2 regions of the Aeribacillus sp. FSL K6-8394 genome follow, and region 1 is predicted to be linked to the other one. Evidence: a T-box and tRNA genes for the amino acid it is inferred to sense, from the RefSeq annotation. Region 1 holds a T-box; the other holds one or more tRNA genes.
The links. The T-box of region 1 lies ahead of ileS (isoleucine--tRNA ligase). A T-box ahead of a tRNA ligase gene usually reads a tRNA of that ligase, here a tRNA-Ile.
Positions count from the first base shown of each region.

Region 1 (9,599 bases):
TTGCTGATTGTGTTCCGATTTTCTTTTTTTCTCCAAAAGACTCACTGATTGGCATCGCACATGCGGGCTGGAGAGGGACTGCGAAAAATATAGCAGGTGAAATGATCGACAGTTGGGTTTTGCACGAAGGTGTGCAAGCTCAAAATATATTTGCAGCCATAGGTCCTTCAATCGGCGAATGCTGTTATGTCGTCAATGACGATGTGATCGATGCGATCAAACCTCTTTTTGACAATGAGACGACATTTTATAAACAGCTTGAGAACGGCCTTTATTCTATTCATCTTGCAGAAATCAACAAAAGATTGTTAATGAAAAAAGGAGTGCCGGAACATCAAATCCTATTGACCTCATATTGTACAAGCTGCGATCAAGATTTGTTTTTTTCCCATCGAAGAGATCAAGGGAAAACAGGACGAATGATGGGATTTATCGGTTTGAAGGAGGGATACTAAGCCTTGTCAGTGAAAGAAAATTTAGCACGAATCCAACAGGAAATCGAACAAGCATGCAAAAAATCAAATCGAAAAATAGATGATATCCAAATTATTGCAGTGACGAAATATGTAACGGTAGAACGGGCTATAGAGGCGATAAATTCAGGCATTTTACACTTAGGCGAAAACAGGGATGACGGTTTTTTATCGAAATATAACAGCATTGGATCAAAAGCTGTCTGGCATTTCATCGGCACACTTCAAACTCGAAAAGTGAAAAATATTATAGACAAGGTGGATTATATTCATTCGTTGGATAGAATATCGCTAGCAAACGAAATTGAAAAAAGAGCAGATCGAACGATCAAATGCTTTGTGCAAGTAAATACATCTGGCGAACAGTCAAAGCATGGCGTGGCTCCTGAACAATGCATTGATTTTATTCAACAGTTGAAGGAGTATCGCCATATCGAAGTTGTCGGATTAATGACAATGGCTCCATTTACAGACGATGAAGAAGAAATCAGAAGATGCTTCCGAAGTTTAAAGCAACTGCAGGAACAAGTGAAAGCACTAAATATACCGAATGCACCATGTACAGAGCTATCAATGGGGATGTCCAACGACTACAAAATCGCGGTTGAAGAAGGGGCTACTTATCTTCGCATCGGCTCCTCGCTAGTAGGTACATAAAACGAAACTGGAGGTAAATCAGATGAGCTTAAAGAATAAATTTAAAAGCTTTTTTGCCCTCGATGATGAAGATTATGAGATTGAAGATATGGAAGCTCCGGAAGAGAAACACCAACATGAACCGATTATGTTCAATCACAACAGCAGCGTTGAAAAAAATGCCGCTTTCGGAAAACAAAATGTTGTAAGTTTGCAAAGCGCCCAAAAATCTACTAAAGTAATATTATGTGAGCCAAGAACGTATTCAGAGGCGCAAGAAATTGCTGATCATCTGAAAAACCGCCGTTCATGCATTGTCAATTTGCAGCGGATCGGGCATGATCAGGCAAAAAGGATTGTTGATTTTTTAAGCGGCACTGTTTATGCCATTGGCGGAGACATCCAGCGTGTTGGAACAAACATATTTTTATGTACCCCAGATAACGTAGATGTCGCCGGCTCTATTTCCGATTTCATGGCAGATGATGAAAATAAAAGGTGGTAGAAATGATTGATGGGAACAATATATAACATATTAAGTTTTTTGCTCGATATTTATTCCTATGCGATTATCATTTATATTTTGATGTCTTGGTTTCCGAATGCAAGGGAAACGTCCATTGGACAATTTTTAGCGGCTATATGTGAGCCTTATTTAGAACCGTTTAGAAGAATCATTCCTCCATTAGGGATGATTGATGTATCTCCTATTGTTGCATTGATTGCCCTGCATTTTGCAGATTATGGGCTGTATGCTCTTTTTAGTATGATTTCATAAAATTCATTCGCCGATTGACATTCGAATTGTTTTGTATGCCAATCGGCTCTTTTCATATCATAATTGGAGTTGTCTCTTATGGAGAGTGTTTATCAGCATTTTCGCAAAGAAGAAAGGGAGTTCATTGACAAAGTCTTTGGATGGAAACAAATTGTGACTGAGCAATATCGGCCAAAATTGACCGATTTTTTAGATCCGCGGGAACAGAAAATCATTAAGACATTGATCGGTGAAAATCCGGATGTTCACGTGCAATTTTTCGGAGGCTATAAAAATGCTGAAAGAAAGCGGGCTTTTTTTTACCCTGACTATATTCAACCGACATTAGATGATTTTTCAATGTTCGCATTTGAAATCATGTTCCCGAAAAAATTCGTGACATTATCACATCGCGAAGTGCTTGGATCGCTTATGTCGCTCGGCTTAAAACGGAGCAAGTTCGGCGACATTATCATTCATGATGAAACGGTGCAAGTCATGGTTGCGCAAGAAATTGCCAATTTCCTGCAGCTGAACTGGAATAAAATTGGAAAGATTTCCGTTCGTTTGAAACAGATTCCATTCGAAGATGTGTTTTCTCATGAAGAAGAAATGGATATTTCTTTGATCACCGTTTCTTCGCTTCGGCTCGATGCTGTTCTAGCAAATGTTTATCACCAATCTCGGCAAAAAATAAAATCGCTTATTGAAAATAGTCTTGTCAAAGTCAATTGGAAAATTGTTGAGGATGCTCATTTTGAAATTGCGGAAGATGATGTGTTATCTGTCCGAGGATTCGGAAGAAGCAAAGTTTTGGCAATTGAAGGGAAAACAAGAAAAGATAAGTGGCGCATTAAGATCGGAATACAAAAATAATATTACAAATGGAAAGATTTTTGCCCATTCTGTCGAAAAATCGTTTATAATTGGATTAGTGTTTTGCGAAAAACATACATATGGAGGTGGAATTTGTGCCTTTAACCCCGCTGGATATTCATAACAAGGAATTTACAAAAGGCTTTCGCGGCTATGATGAAGATGAAGTAAATGAGTTTTTAGATCAAGTGATTAAAGATTATGAAATGGTCATCCGCGAAAAGAAAGAATTGGAATTAAAGGTGAAGGAATTAACCGAGAAGCTGAATCACTTTACAAATATAGAAGAAACGTTAAATAAATCGATTTTAGTTGCGCAGGAAGCTGCGGAAGATGTGAAAAGAAACGCTCAAAAGGAAGCGAAGCTGATCATTAAAGAAGCGGAAAAAAATGCTGACAGAATCATCAATGAAGCACTTGCTAAATCGCATAAAATTGCAATGGAAATCGAAGAGATGAAAAAGCAGTCAAAAGTATTCCGCACCCGTTTTCAAATGCTCATCGAAGCACAGCTTGATCTGCTAAAAAATGATGATTGGGATCACTTAATGGAATACAATGTCGAGCCAATCTTAGGAGAAGAAGCGGAAGAACCGAAAGTATAACTTGACTTTTTTGTTCGTGATTTCATATAATACGAAAATAAAACGGAATATGACAAAACAATGAGAGGGACAGTAGTCCTTTCAAGCCCTTTATGACAGCGAACCGGGGACGGTGGAAGCCCGGGTAAAGGCGAAAGGATGAACATCACCCTTGAGTCCATAGCTGAAACATGCTAGTAGGCTGTGGCGGCCAAGTCCGTTATGTTTATGAGTGGATGTGCATGATTTGTGCGCATCTAAAAGGGTGGTACCGCGAGATTCCTCCTCGTCCCTTAGGGATGAGGAGTTTTTTTTATTTTAGTGAACAAATATTATGTGGAGGAATGGGAATGGATTATAAAGAGACGTTACGAATGCCGAAAACAGACTTTCCAATGAGAGGGAACCTTCCGAAAAAAGAACCTGAGATCCAGAAAAAATGGGAAGAGATGGATATTTATGAAAAAGTGCAGGAGCGCACGAAAGGACGGCCTCTTTTCATATTGCATGATGGTCCGCCGTTCGCAAACGGGGATATTCATATGGGGCATGCCTTAAACAAAATTTTAAAAGACATTATTGTCCGTTATAAATCCATGAGCGGATATTGCGCACCGTATGTTCCTGGATGGGATACGCACGGTCTGCCAATTGAAACAGCACTTTTGAAGAAACAAAAAATCAATCGAAAAGAGATGGATGTCGCGCAGTTTCGAAAACATTGCGAGCAATATGCATGGGAGCAAATTGAGCGCCAGCGCGTGCAATTTAAACGCCTTGGAATTCGAGGCGACTGGAAAAATCCATATGTCACCTTGAAACCAGAATATGAAGCCCAGCAAATTCGCGTCTTTGGAGAAATGGCGAAAAAGGGATATATTTATAAAGGCTTGAAGCCGGTTTATTGGTCTCCATCGAGCGAATCTGCCTTGGCAGAGGCGGAAATTGAATATTATGACAAACGCTCGCCTTCTATTTATGTTGCATTTGAAATAAAGGACGGAAAAAATATATTAACAGATGGAGAAAAAATCGTCATTTGGACGACTACTCCGTGGACTATCCCTGCAAACTTAGGAATTGCTGTTCATCCTGATTTGGAATATTCTGTAGTGAAGGTTGGAGCTGACAAGTTTGTGATCGCATCTGCTCTGCTCGAAGAAGTGGCAAAAGAGCTGGACTGGACAGAATATGAAGTAGTGAAATCGTTTAAAGGCAAAGAGCTGGAATATGTGGTTGCGAAACACCCGTTCTATGACCGCGATTCATTAGTGATCCTTGGCGAACATGTAACGACCGACGCTGGTACAGGATGCGTCCATACAGCGCCAGGCCATGGGGAAGACGATTTTGTCGTCGGACAAAAATATAACCTAGGCGTATTATGTCCTGTCGACGAAAGAGGGTACATGACAGAAGAAGCTCCAGGGTTCGAAGGATTGTTTTATGATGACGCAAATAAAAAAATAACGGAAAAATTAGAAGAAGTAGGGGCATTGCTAAAGCTTTCATTTATTACACACTCCTATCCACATGACTGGCGGACAAAGAAACCAACGATTTTCAGAGCAACAGCGCAATGGTTTGCGTCCATTAAAGATTTTCGAGATGAATTGCTGCAAGCAATTAAAGAAACGAAATGGATCCCTAATTGGGGAGAAATTCGCATTCATAACATGATCCGCGATCGAAGCGATTGGTGTATTTCCCGTCAGCGGGCATGGGGCGTGCCAATTCCAGTGTTTTATGGTGAAAATGGGGAGCCGATCATAACAGATGAAACGATTGAACATGTGGCAAAACTGTTCCGCGAGCACGGCTCGAACGTTTGGTTTGAACGCGAAGCAAAAGACCTGCTTCCAGAAGGATTTACACACCCTTCAAGCCCGAACGGCATTTTTACAAAAGAAACAGACATTATGGACGTTTGGTTCGATTCAGGCTCTTCTCATCAAGCAGTTTTAGTTGAACGGGAAGATTTGCAGCGTCCTGCTGATCTTTATTTAGAAGGCTCTGACCAATATCGCGGCTGGTTTAATTCATCGCTGTCTACAGCAGTTGCTGTCACAGGAAAAGCTCCATATAAAGGCGTTTTAAGCCATGGATTTGCGCTGGACGGCGAAGGACGGAAAATGAGCAAATCGCTAGGAAATGTTGTTGTTCCTGCCAAAGTGACGGAACAGTTTGGAGCAGATATTCTTCGTCTATGGGTAGCATCAGTTGATTATCAATCGGATGTTCGCGTCTCTGATGCAATCTTAAAACAAGTATCTGAAGTATATCGGAAAATTCGCAACACGTACCGTTTCTTGTTAGGAAATTTGTTTGATTTTGATCCAAATCAGCATCGTGTTTCTGTAGAAAAATTAAGAGAAGTGGATCGCTATATTCTCATTAAACTGAATAAACTAATTGCCAAAGTGCGAAAAGCATATGAAGAATATGATTTTGCATCCATCTATCATGACGTTCACAATTTCTGTACGATTGAGCTAAGCTCATTTTATCTTGATTTTGCAAAAGACATTCTGTATATTGAGGCTGCTGACAGCCATAATCGACGTTCTATCCAAACGGTTTTATATGAAGCGCTTCTTGCTCTTGTAAAGCTGATGACACCGATTTTGCCGCATACAACAGAAGAAGTATGGGGACATATTGAATCAGTTGAAGAAAAGAGCGTACAGCTTGTCGATATGCCGGAAGCTGTAGAGATTGAAGGCAGCAAAGAGATTGAAGCGAAATGGGATCAGTTTATGTCAGTTCGCGATGATGTATTAAAGGCCCTGGAAATCGCCCGAAATGAAAAAGTGATCGGCAAATCGTTAAATGCTGCTCTCATCCTTTATCCGAACGAAGAAATAAAAGAATTGTTCAATTCAATACAAGAGGACTTAAAACAGCTGTTTATTGTTTCCCAGTTAGAAATTGCCGGTGATTACAAAGATGCTCCAGAAGAAGCGCAAACATTTGATAGCATCAAAATAATTGTGAAGCAAGCGGATGGTGAGACTTGTGAAAGATGTTGGGTTGTTTCAACAGATATAGGCACTGATCAAGACCATCCGACATTGTGCAAAAGATGTGCAAGCATTGTGAAAGATCACTACAGCCATCTAGCATAGTTTTATCAGCTCCCTGTGCAAACAGGGAGTTTTTTCATTTAGCAATGCTTCCTCATAAAGAAGTGTCATAAAAAGAACGATCTTTCATTGAAATCCGTCATAGTCAATTGGAAAAGTTTTCTCGGATGCTTTTTCAAAAATGAATACTTTGCTCAAAATTGAAAGAAGAATTCAGCTTTTAGCTTTTAAAGTGTGAATCATTTCCAAGCCGCTATTTACGTGTGTGGAAAAACTTGAATGTGATAGGAGGCAGTACGGCGGTTACAATATAAATACAAAACAGACGAGGGGGTTTTAATAATGAATCCGCTCGATCAAATCAAAGACGAATTAACGTTAATGAAGGACGAACTCAATGCGCGGCTCGCCAAAAGTCAATTGGATGACCCGATTTTTATCCGGGATGTAAAAAATGAGCTCAACGATGTTGAGCTTGCATTGGAAAAAATGGAATATGGACTTTATGGCATATGTGAAGAAACATTGCAAAAATTGCCGCTCGAACAATTGGCACAAATTCCGACAGCCAGAACGATTCATGATTTTCTCAATATGAAATCATATTTAAAAAAAACACTAGAATATCATTAAGAAGTGAAGTGAACAAGCTTCACTTTTTTGCTTGTTCCCCTTCTTTACTGTTTGTCAAAAAATGTGCTAAAATTTGATGGAAACTTGCCAGTGAGTGGAGGAACGCAGTGTGCTTAAATATTTGATTGCATTATTTGTCATCGCTCTCGACCAATGGACAAAATGGCTGATCGTAAAAAATATGGAAATTGGTGAAAGCATTGAAATTATCAACGGATTTTTATACATAACGTCTCACCGCAATAAAGGAGCGGCTTGGGGAATATTGCAAAACCAGATGTTGTTCTTTTATGTGATTACCATTATTGTTGTCGTAGCGATTATTTATTATATGCAAAAATATGCGAAACAAAATGCAATGCTGGGGGTTGCTCTCAGCTTAATGCTCGGCGGAGCGATTGGGAATTTTATTGACCGCCTTTTCCGCAAAGAGGTGGTGGACTTTATCCATACATATATTTTCGGTTATAATTTTCCAATTTTTAATATTGCCGATTCATCTTTAACAATCGGTGTTATTTTACTTTTCATATATTTTCTGTTTTTTGAAGAAAAGAAGCAAAAGGAGTAGAAAATGGAGCAATTTACTTTTGTTGTGACGGAAAAAGAGGAACATGAACGAATAGATAAATTTTTGGCCAATAAAGATGAGAATTGGTCAAGAACGTTGGTCCAAAATTGGATCAAGGACGGGGTTGTTTCAGTAAATGAAAAATCGGTGAAGGCCAATTACAAGTGCCAAATTGGTGATGTCATCATTGTATCTGTTCCAGAACCGGAAGAGCTGGATGTCAAGCCTGAGCCGATGGAGCTTGATATATACTATGAGGATGAAGATGTCATCGTTGTCAATAAACCGCGTGGGATGGTCGTCCATCCAGCGCCGGGACACACTTCAGGAACACTTGTGAACGGTCTTTTATATCATTGTAAAGATTTGTCCGGAATTAACGGAGTCCTTCGACCGGGAATTGTTCACCGGATTGATAAAGATACTTCAGGTTTATTAATGGTTGCCAAAAATGATTACGCTCATGAATCATTAGCAAATCAATTAATGGAAAAGAGGGTTGAAAGGAGATATAAGGCGATTGTACACGGGGTAATTCCGCACGATCATGCCACAATTGATGCTCCGATCGGCAGGGATCCAAAGGATCGGCAAAAAATGACGGTAACAAAAACAAACAGTAAAGAAGCTGTCACCCATTTTCATGTGCTGGAACGATTTTCGGATTATACATATATTGAATGTCGACTGGAAACCGGAAGAACGCATCAAATCCGCGTGCATATGAAATATATCGGTTTTCCGCTAGCCGGCGATCCAAAATATGGACCGAAAAAAACACTTCCGATTCATGGACAGGCTCTTCATGCAGGCGTACTTGGTTTTGAGCATCCAAGAACAAAAGAGTTTTTGAAGTTTGAAGCATCGCTCCCGGAAGAATTCGAAAAGATTTTGCAAATGTTAAGAAATGATCGTTGACATTTACGAGCTGCTCTGTCATAATACGTTTAGACAATACAGCATCCTTTAACTGCAGTCCCGTGAGGCTGAGAAGGAATCGTATGGCAATAGGTGAGCTATGCACAAAACCTCTCATCCTCAGGATGAGAGGTTTTTTTAACCGAAATTTGAGGTGATGAGCATGCCGGAAAAAGCGGTTGTTTTAGATGAGCAGGCGATCAGAAGGGCGCTAACTAGAATAGCCCACGAAATTATCGAACACAATAAAGGTATAGACAATTGTGTTTTGGTCGGAATCAAGACAAGGGGAATTTATCTTGCCAAACGTCTTGCAAAAAGAATAGAGGACATTGAAGGAAAAGAGATACCTGTCGGCAACCTTGACATTACTTTTTACCGGGATGATTTAACACAAAAAACAGAAAGCGGCGAACCGCTCGTTAAAGGTTCAGATATCCCGATCGATATTAACAATCGAAAAGTCATTTTAGTAGACGATGTCCTTTACACGGGAAGAACGGTACGGGCAGCGATGGATGCCATTGTTGACTACGGCAGGCCAGCGCAAATCCAGCTCGCTGTACTTGTTGACCGCGGCCATCGCGAACTGCCGATCCGAGCGGATTATGTCGGGAAAAACATACCTACTTCAAAATCAGAAAAAATTGTTGTACAGCTTTTGGAAGTAGATGAAAAAGAAAAAGTATCCATTTATGAAAATGAATAGATGTCCCTTTTAATAGCAGTCCCGTGAGGCTGCAAAGGGGTCCGAAAGGTGTATACGCTATTTGTATGCACTTTGGTAAAACCTCTTTGTGCCTCATCGGCCAAAGAGGTTTTTTTGTGCAAATTCCATAAGGAGGAAAAAACATGAAAAGAAATATTATACTAGATGTTCATGATAAACCTGATTTTATCACATGGCTCGCCTTAAGCTTCCAACATTTATTTGCCATGTTTGGAGCAACGATTCTCGTACCGTTTTTAGTCAAAATTGATCCTTCTGTTGCTTTGATTTCCAGCGGTCTCGGCACACTCGCATTTATTTTGATAACAAAAGGAAAAGTGCCGGCATATGTCGGCTCC
Region 1 covers NZ_JBBPAA010000001.1:1,263,349-1,272,947, reverse strand. The annotation lists gene pgeF (peptidoglycan editing factor PgeF) at 1-455, shown strand, start outside; gene NSR00_RS05860 (YggS family pyridoxal phosphate-dependent enzyme) at 459-1,130, shown strand; gene NSR00_RS05855 (cell division protein SepF) at 1,153-1,614, shown strand; gene NSR00_RS05850 (YggT family protein) at 1,624-1,887, shown strand; gene NSR00_RS05845 (YlmH family RNA-binding protein) at 1,966-2,742, shown strand; gene NSR00_RS05840 (DivIVA domain-containing protein) at 2,838-3,347, shown strand; T-box leader at 3,399-3,623, shown strand; gene ileS (isoleucine--tRNA ligase) at 3,677-6,451, shown strand; gene NSR00_RS05830 (hypothetical protein) at 6,752-7,042, shown strand; gene lspA (signal peptidase II) at 7,152-7,613, shown strand; gene NSR00_RS05820 (RluA family pseudouridine synthase) at 7,617-8,531, shown strand; gene pyrR (bifunctional pyr operon transcriptional regulator/uracil phosphoribosyltransferase PyrR) at 8,695-9,240, shown strand; gene NSR00_RS05810 (solute carrier family 23 protein) at 9,384-9,599, shown strand, end outside.

Region 2 (9,599 bases), on a different contig from region 1:
TTCATGACTAGCTGCAGAAACCCCAAGGGCTGTCGAAACGACTCCGTCAATTCCATTCGCTCCCCGGTTGGCATAAACCGTAATATTTTTATCACTGTTATGGAAAAACGTGTCGACATCTCGAATCGGCATGCTGTTTCCTACAAATACATTGCAGCGATCCGGGAGCAATTTTTGCAATTCGACATATACCGTTCCTTCAAATAAAGAATCTTCCTCAATGACCGGCGTTGACAAATACTCTCGAAAGAGATTGTTTACTTGTTTCCATTTTTTGCACCAAGATGTTTCCTGTTTATCTTTACATTTTTTGATCAGCATTTCACATAAATAGGCTTCATCACTGTGAACATGTTCTGCTGATAAAGTAGGATCGCGATAACCGCCATCACCATCAACCACAATTTGCTTTATTTCAGGATGGTCTCTTAACAATAGAAACAGCGGTTTTGAGACGGGCATTGCACCAAAACGAAGGACGACATCAGGTTTCAGATACGCTTTCTTTTCCATCGTTTTTAAAATGGAATCATAACAATCAATAATATAATGTTTAGAATGTTCGCCAAAGCGTAAATTGGACAACGGATCCGCTAATATCGGGAATTTCAATTTCTCTGCTAGTGCCAAAACTTGTTCACGAAACTCTTTGTTATGTAATTCCCCGCATACAATAAGTCCTTTCTCGCTTGAATCGATTTCATCCACAATCCGTTCAATTTGCTCATGTTCGACCAGCTTTTTTGTTTCCACCACTGGCTCAATATGAAGAGACTTCTGCAATTGATGGATTTTCGATAGATCGGGCAAAAGCGGCTCTCGGAAAGGTAAGTTGATATGGACTGGTCCTTTCGGATTTTCATTTGCAGTTTGGACCGCCCGTTGAGCGATATTTTTTATATATAACAGCATCGTTTGACTGCTTTCAGGAAGAGCGCAATCAACAAACCATTTCACATAGTTCGAATACAGATGAATTTGATCAATTGCTTGTGGAGCTCCAATATCCCGCAGCTCATGAGGTCTGTCAGCCGTTAAAATCACAAGAGGGATGCGTGAATAATGGGCTTCTATGATAGCTGGATAATAGTTTGCTGCAGCTGTTCCTGATGTGCAAAGCAAAGCAATTGGTTTTCTTTGTTTTTTAGCCAATCCAAGAGCAAAAAAACCTGCAGATCGTTCATCAATATTAATATAAGCATGTATTTTCGGATGCTCTGCAAATGTGATCGCAAGCGGGGTAGATCGTGAACCTGGGCTAATCACAACTTCAGAAATACCTTTTGTAATTAATCCATTTACAAATGCAATGACATAGTCAGATAGATTTTTATTTTTCATTCAGTTTTCCCCCTAATGCATGCTGCATAGGTCCAAATTTGATTTCTGTCTCCCTGTATTCCTCTTCCGGCTTCGAATCTCCAACAATGCCGCATCCTGCGTACAAATAAGCTTTTTGCTCATCCAGCAGACCTGAACGGATCGCAACGACAAATTCTCCGTTGTCCTGATCATCCATCCATCCAACCGGAGCAGCATACCAGCCTCTCTCTAAAGGTTCTTCATTGCGAATAAATGCTAGAGCAGCATCTTTCGGATAGCCGCCAAGCGCAGGGGTCGGATGCAATTTTTCTACAAAATCAATCAACGTAAAACCTTTTTTTACGGTTCCTTCAACAGGTGTATACAAATGTTGAATATTCGGCGTTTTTAAAATCGTTGGATTGTTTTGTAGTTGCACTTCTTGGCAATATTCACGGAACACTTTTTCGATCGCTTTGACAACAATTTGATGTTCATGAATGTTTTTTGTATCTGAAAGCAGCATCTGAGCGTATTCTTCGTCTGCCTCCACTGTTTTTCCTCTTTTAATTGATCCTGCTACACATGCAGACTGGACCTTTTGGTCTCTCTTGCTTACAAGCCGCTCAGGAGTTGCACCAACGAACGTTTTTCCTTCATTTTCAACAACAAATAAATAACAATTAGGCTGATGTTCATTTAACATTGATAAAACATAATGTATATCAATCGATCCCTCAAACTCCAGCAGCATTTCCCTTGCCAATACGACTTTCTCAAAACGGTTTTGTTTTATTTGTTCTGTTGCTTTTTCAACAGCTGCCATCCACTCTTTTTTATAAAACAAACTTTCTTTTTTGATGGTAAAATTCAAAAAAGAATTTGTGTCTTCATTTTTTTTCTTTAAGGTGTATTCATATGTATTGAAATGATTTATAATTTCATTTATATCATCAGTTGATTGAATTACCCTGTTTATAGTAGCAAGTGTGTGACGGCCAATTTTTGTAATCATGAAAGAAGGTAAAGTGAATCGTGCTTCATGAAACGGTTTCCATTTTGAAGAATTCGCATTTTTTAAAGGGTCAAAAGAAAAACCCCCAAAAAGAAGCGGACCCGTTCCAATCGGATGGGCGCCTTCAATTTGTATATGTTCTTTCCAATCTTTCCACTTTGAATAAATGTCAAAAAAACGGTTGGAAAATTTTTTGTCTGTCGTCAATTCGAGCTCAACACCAATTCCACAAAGGATAAATGTACGATCAGGTGTCGCCCAATAAAATCTTTTCCCTGCATAAGCCGATTGAAAGCTTGAGAAAATCTGGAGCGGATCTTTCTCCTTGATTTCAAATACATAACTTAAAATGATTGGATGGGAATATTTTTTGACATGATTGACAGCATTCGCAACTTTATCCCTCAATGTATCTGAACATGGAATTGAAACCAAAGATGATCCCTCCATAACCGAAAAATAGCTTATATTAAGATACACCTGTTCAAAATTTATGTCAACTATATTATAGAATGACGCAATGCAAAACAACAAGCAAACAAACTGCCTCAGCTCTTTGATGGGGCTTGAGCATTTATTCCAATGAAAAACAATTGACACTCTTTCGACATTTTTCTAGACTAGGTTGTGGGGAATAGCTTTCGTTTTCAGAATGAAATAAAGGAGAGAACATATTATGCATCCTAAAACGGAGTCACATAATGTACCCATTATAAAAGCTGAACGAGGGTTTCGGGCTTGGTGGATGCTTTTAAGACCCCATACATTAACTGCAGCATTTGTCCCCGTGATTGTCGGAACTCTTTTGGCACTGCAAGTAGGACCCATTCATATTGGACTTTTTCTTACGATGCTTACTGCCTCGTTGTTAATTCAAACAGCCACAAACTTATTTAATGAATATTTCGATTATAAACGAGGTCTTGATACAGAAGAATCTGTCGGAATTGGAGGAGCAATTGTCCGAAATGGCTTCAAGCCCCAAACCGTTTTAAATTTAGCAATCACATGTATTGTTGTCTCTATCCTATTGGGAATTTACATCTGTCTCCAGTCAAGCTGGTGGTTGGCATTAGTCGGTTCAATTTGTATGGCAGTAGGATACTTATATACTGGAGGTCCATATCCAATCGCTTACACGCCGTTTGGCGAGCTAGCTTCAGGTTTATTTATGGGAGTCGTTATTATCCTTATTTCCTTTTTTATTCAGACAGGTTATCTAACTTCAACAGCTTTCATTCATTCGATCCCGATTGCGATCACGATCGGCGCCATCATGCTTGCGAATAACATAAGAGACTTAGACGGCGATAAGGAAAACGGAAGAAAAACATTAGCAATTTTGCTTGGCCGCCAGAATGCAATTCGATTTTTAGCAATTATGTTTATTGTTTCTTACTGTCTCATTTTTATTATGATCATTTTTGATTATTCCACATGGTGGTCTATTCTTGCTTTTCTTAGCATTCCAAAAGCTATTCAGGCGGTGAAGCGATTTGTCGGCAAAACAAAGCCTATTGAAATGATGCCGGCCATGAAAGCAACATCGCAAACAAACACTTTATTAGGCTTTTTGCTTGCTGCAGGTTTGCTCATAAGCACCATCATATCTCAGTAGGGGGTGTCTAATAAGTCTTTTTTACGGCTTATTGACGCCCCCATGAATGTTTTAGAAACGTTGATATATCGGTGTTTATGATTTTTTGTTTTCAATGGGGATTTGACTTTCTGGACAGCCCCTTCTTACCTCTAGTCAAGTGTTTTTTATTAAATAATTTGGTTAATATAGATTTTATTTTGGAAGGAAGGGGTACCCCTTCCTTCCAAAATAAATTTTCGCATGACAAATAGACCTCACGATTTCCATTTTTTTCGCCAGGTCTTTGTGATATAATCTTACTTACGATTACTGATGCATTGTTGCCTTTTCGTAATCGTATTTCAGATTATGTGTGATAAGGTGATAAGCCGATTTCAAGAACTTATTCACGCATGCTATGGACGCAACTTTATGAGGTTTCCTCTGGGGTTGCGTTTTTAATTTATCATAATAATCTACAATATGATTTTGTGTATTTTTCCGTAGTTGGATCATGGTCTGGATCATGTAAAATAGAATCTTTCTAAGTTTGTTATTTCCTCTTTTATTAATCTTGTCTTTATAAAAGGTATTCCCAGATTGATATCTCATGATATCAATACCGACGTAAGCATTCAGTTGTTTATGGTTTTTGAATCGTTGAATATCTCCTAGTTCTCCAATTAAACGAACTGCAGTCGTTTCTCCGATTCCTGGAAATGAAATTAAAATCTGATACTCTTGTTTATCTTTCGATAATTTAACCATCTTTTGGACAAGTTGATCTCTTTTCTCCTTCAAGTCTGCAATCCGTTTGGCATAATCCCGCACTTGTTCACAGCGAATATCATCTTTTGAAATTGCTGGATACGCTTCTTTTGCTGCTTCGATTAAAGCGATCCCTTTTTCTTCAGCACGTGCCAATGATAAGTTTTTTCTTGTGTTGGCTTTTAAACGATTACGAATCACTGTTTTTGAACAAACTAACACATGATCCGGATGAGGATATAATTGAACGACATTCAAAAATAAAGCAGAACGTTTACTGAATAGCTTTTCTAACTCGGGAAAACTCAATTGTAGAATCGCATGTAAACGACTATATAAATGCGTCATTTCACTACTTAATTCATCATAATATCTCGTCATTGCACGCATTTGTTTATAATATTCCCCTTCTTGATAAGTTTGTTCACGTTCAACTCTAAAGTGAGTTTTCGCAAGTTCATGAGCGTCGCTTTTATCTGTTTTTTGTCTCCTCATTGAAGCCATTTGAATATTCGCTTCGAGTGGGTTAACTCGATAATACATATAACCTTGATCACCTAAGAATCGTTCTAGTGGTTTTGAATATACGCCTGTTGCTTCAAAGACAATATCAGGTGCCTGTCCATCTTTTTGTGTTAAAGTTATAAGGGTTTTGTTTAATTTCTCGAAAGAGTAACGGTTATGGGTTATTTCACCCTCATATTCGCATTGACGATAACGGTCGTAAATGACCATTGTGCTTTTCCCCATACTGACATCAAATGCCACTACGTGTTTCATATTTTCTGCCTCTCCTTTTTAGCCAAACATAGAAGGTCTTCACATTGCCTTATCGATTCCATTTTCTTATACACGGTCTCTTCGGACCCAACATACTAAACTGATTCAAATAAGGGTGTGAAGTTGGTCTGTTTTTAATACGGACTCTATTTGGTCCCAGGAGCTGTTCGACCTTCCTTCACTTCTACTATAAAAAAATAGTAGCACAAACCTTGGCCTAGGTCTGTACTACTAATGTTAGTATGTTTTTATTAAGCTTTACTGTGAAATTTGTTCTGTATCATCCACTCGCAATTTCAATATGCTGAGCAAATATTTTGTCCTGAAAAAACATCTCGATAGGTCACAGCCTCTTTATCGGATAGCCAGCCTGTTTCTCAGCGAATGATGTTATGTTAGCCTTTCAAGTGCCATCAGCTTCAAAGCATAGCGTTAAAAAAGGCGCGGAAGCAGCAATCCTTTCCTGACATGTTTTAAAATGATGATGAAATTTATGGCTGCAAAGGTGAATTTTTTTCATGATTTTAAAGTTATAATTTATTCCTTTTCGTCCAAAATAGCTTTAGATTCTAAAAAAGAAGGTGTCTTTCATATGGACATGGACGAAAAAAAATTAAAGGATTTTCAAAAGCAATTAATATTCATGAAAAATGAGATTGAAAAACGTTGGGATAATAACGATCATTTTCAATTGGAAAAAGGGCTGGACCATGAATCAACTGGAGAGCTTTCCAGCTACGACAATCACCCCGGAGACGATGCGACCGAACTGTATGAAAGAGAAAAAGATTTAGCATTAAATAAACATTTAGAAAAAGAATATGAAGAGATCGTTGAAGCATTAGAAAGAATTCATGAGGGTACTTACGGTACTTGTTCCGTCTGCGGAAAAAAAATTGATGAAGACCGTCTCAAAGCCATACCGACAGCCAAAACATGCAAAGAACATACTCTAGTTCAAACGATTTCTCATGAAAGACCTGTAGAGGAAGAAATACTTGATGCGACTTTTCACGGATCCTCTCAAATCGACCATGAAAATACCGCTGTTACTGAGCCGTATGATTATTTTCAAGATGTTATCGAATACGGAACGTCAGAAACACCGCAAGATGTAAGAACTCCACCGTTATCGTACGGAGATATGTATAATTCCGATGATGAAATTGGATATATTGAAGATATTGAAAACTTCATTTATACAGATATTGAGGGAAAAAACGTAAACGTCTATCCGTCACATGAACATAAACAATATGAAAAAATGCTTGATGAAGAGGATTTAACAGTTTTATGGGGAGATCTTCCATTAACAGAAAAAGAACCATATACGAAAAATGATTAAAATTAGAAGAATCGAGTAGGAGGGAGCGATTAACTCCCGTCCTCTCACACCACCGTACGTACGGTTCCGTATACGGCGGTTCAATTAAGATAATTGACGCAAGTCTTTATAACTTCCGTGAATAGCTGTTCTCTTTATGCCAGTGGTCACTCCACCCTCCAAGAGATCTCCCACGGGATTCACCGCTTCCTCCCTCAAGTGAGGTACTACGTTTTCTGTGTTCATCATGACACACTGAATGCCAAGGGCTATTCTCTCTTAATTGTTCGGTCCTTCTTAGTTGTTCTAGACCAACTAATACTATGACCTCTGCTGACTTCTGACTGTTCAGCTATCTATCACTAGATAGGTTACCAAGGTTACTTGGCGTGCCAGCCAGACCTCCCCGGGTAAGAGTGTAATCTTTCCTTCCATCCATCTGCTTCATTTACTCTGTATCACCTTCGGCAGAAAGGGCTTTGTTTTGTCATGCAAACTCACCCAGTGATACCTAGCCTCATATGAAGTTCGTGTTCCTCAGACCGGAAGTTTGCCGCTCGCTTCCTTCAGATTCCGCGTCACCACGGACACCCTTGCTCTTGGCTAACCTCTACTTCTGTCTTCGGGGTTCGGGACTTACACCCTATAGTTCATGTACATGCCGGGCGCACGAAGACAAAAAAAGCGTTGCAAACTGCAACGCTTTTTTTTGATTTCGAAATGACTCCGCAGGCAGGATTCGAACCTGCGACCGTTCGGTTAACAGCCGAATGCTCTACCACTGAGCTACTGCGGAATATAAAAAAAATTTAAGGCATTTTGCCAAATAGAGCAGCTTTTGACTGACAATTGCAGCAATGTCAATTGCCCAACTAGGCTGCTAAAAAAATAGCAATGGGCCTGAGTGGACTTGAACCACCGACCTCACGCTTATCAGGCGTGCGCTCTAACCAGCTGAGCTACAAGCCCATATTAAGCGGGTGATGGGAATCGAACCCACGACATCAGCTTGGAAGGCTGAGGTTTTACCACTAAACTACACCCGCACGAAAATATTTATTTTTTTATTTAAATGATAAACACGCATTTTCCATGCCTCTTCCTCTTCCAGCATTGTTCGAGGATGTAAATGCGTCGAGGCAACTCGCAGATTATTCATTGAAGTGTCGCTCGTGGCTGAGGTTTTACCACTAAACTACACCCGCATAATAAGCTGATGATAGAAATAAATACTTAACTATAGGCAAATGGGGCGACTGATGGGAATCGAACCCACGAATGCCAGAGCCACAATCTGGTGCGTTAACCACTTCGCCACAGTCGCCGCAATTAATAAAACAATGGCTCGGGACGGAATCGAACCGCCGACACAAGGATTTTCAGTCCTTTGCTCTACCGACTGAGCTACCGAGCCGTAAAACTCCGATAAAAAATTATGTAAAATCCATCATTAAAGAAAGAATTCATCGAAACAACCTGCTGTACTTGAAAAATTCCTCCTACAGCTGTTGAATCAATAATTAATGGCGGTCCCGACGGGAATCGAACCCGCGATCTCCTGCGTGACAGGCAGGCATGTTAACCGCTACACTACGGGACCATTGGTTGCGGGGGCAGGATTTGAACCTGCGACCTTCGGGTTATGAGCCCGACGAGCTACCGGACTGCTCCACCCCGCGATAATAATGACGGAGGAGGAGGGATTCGAACCCCCGCGCGGTTTGACCCGCCTCTCGGTTTTCAAGACCGACCCCTTCAGCCAGACTTGGGTACTCCTCCATATAATAAAGATGGTGGACCTTGCAGGATTCGAACCTGCGACCGGACGGTTATGAGCCGTCTGCTCTGACCAGCTGAGCTAAAGGTCCGAAAAATGGCGGTGGAGGGGATCGAACCCCCGACCTCACGGGTATGAACCGTACGCTCTAGCCAGCTGAGCTACACCGCCAAATTAAATATGGAGCCTAGCGGGATCGAACCGCTGACCTCCTGCGTGCAAAGCAGGCGCTCTCCCAGCTGAGCTAAGGCCCCTTTAAATTCCCTGGTCGGGAAGACAGGATTCGAACCTGCGACCCCATGGTCCCAAACCATGTGCTCTACCAAGCTGAGCTACTTCCCGATATGGCGCGCCCGAGAGGAGTCGAACCCCTAACCTTTTGATCCGTAGTCAAACGCTCTATCCAATTGAGCTACGGGCGCAAATATGGTGCCGAGGACCGGACTTGAACCGGTACGGTAGTCACCTACCGCAGGATTTTAAGTCCTGTGCGTCTGCCAATTCCGCCACCCCGGCAGAGAAAAGCGGAAGACGGGATTCGAACCCGCGACCCCCACCTTGGCAAGGTGGTGTTCTACCACTGAACTACTTCCGCGTATTATGCGGGTGGAGGGACTTGAACCCCCACGCCGTAAGGCGCTAGATCCTAAGTCTAGTGCGTCTGCCAATTCCGCCACACCCGCGTCAAAATGGTGAGCCATGGAGGATTCGAACCTCCGACCCTCTGATTAAAAGTCAGATGCTCTACCGACTGAGCTAATGGCTCATAAAAAATTTTTTTCTCCTAATCCATTTTTCATTTGTCAGATGTCCCTTCCTCTGCCAGTCTTTTCGAGGATGTTGGATGCATCGGGACAACTCTCTGATTGTTCGTCGAAGCATTTCTCGTTGCTCTGACGACTAATCTAAAAGCTCCTGCTCAATATGCAACAACTTTAATGATGCCGGCGAGAGGAATCGAACCCCCAACCTACTGATTACGATTCAGTTGCTCTGCCAATTGAGCTACACCGGCATGATGAATACAACAATCAATAATCAGTCTTGCTTCATT
Region 2 covers NZ_JBBPAA010000002.1:846,873-856,471, reverse strand. The annotation lists gene menD (2-succinyl-5-enolpyruvyl-6-hydroxy-3-cyclohexene-1-carboxylic-acid synthase) at 1-1,341, opposite strand, end outside; gene NSR00_RS16575 (isochorismate synthase) at 1,331-2,752, opposite strand; gene NSR00_RS16570 (1,4-dihydroxy-2-naphthoate polyprenyltransferase) at 2,994-3,935, shown strand; gene NSR00_RS16565 (IS110 family transposase) at 4,224-5,444, opposite strand; gene NSR00_RS16560 (TraR/DksA C4-type zinc finger protein) at 6,037-6,789, shown strand; tRNA gene NSR00_RS16555 (tRNA-Asn) at 7,493-7,564, opposite strand; tRNA gene NSR00_RS16550 (tRNA-Ile) at 7,664-7,737, opposite strand; tRNA gene NSR00_RS16545 (tRNA-Gly) at 7,744-7,814, opposite strand; tRNA gene NSR00_RS16540 (tRNA-His) at 8,017-8,092, opposite strand; tRNA gene NSR00_RS16535 (tRNA-Phe) at 8,110-8,182, opposite strand; tRNA gene NSR00_RS16530 (tRNA-Asp) at 8,293-8,368, opposite strand; tRNA gene NSR00_RS16525 (tRNA-Met) at 8,371-8,447, opposite strand; tRNA gene NSR00_RS16520 (tRNA-Ser) at 8,458-8,547, opposite strand; tRNA gene NSR00_RS16515 (tRNA-Ile) at 8,560-8,636, opposite strand; tRNA gene NSR00_RS16510 (tRNA-Met) at 8,643-8,716, opposite strand; tRNA gene NSR00_RS16505 (tRNA-Ala) at 8,727-8,799, opposite strand; tRNA gene NSR00_RS16500 (tRNA-Pro) at 8,811-8,887, opposite strand; tRNA gene NSR00_RS16495 (tRNA-Arg) at 8,891-8,967, opposite strand; tRNA gene NSR00_RS16490 (tRNA-Leu) at 8,973-9,061, opposite strand; tRNA gene NSR00_RS16485 (tRNA-Gly) at 9,069-9,140, opposite strand; tRNA gene NSR00_RS16480 (tRNA-Leu) at 9,147-9,228, opposite strand; tRNA gene NSR00_RS16475 (tRNA-Lys) at 9,236-9,311, opposite strand; tRNA gene NSR00_RS16470 (tRNA-Thr) at 9,488-9,560, opposite strand.
Region 2: it encodes a tRNA-Ile, which carries the amino acid that the T-box ahead of ileS (isoleucine--tRNA ligase) is inferred to sense. The anticodon was not compared.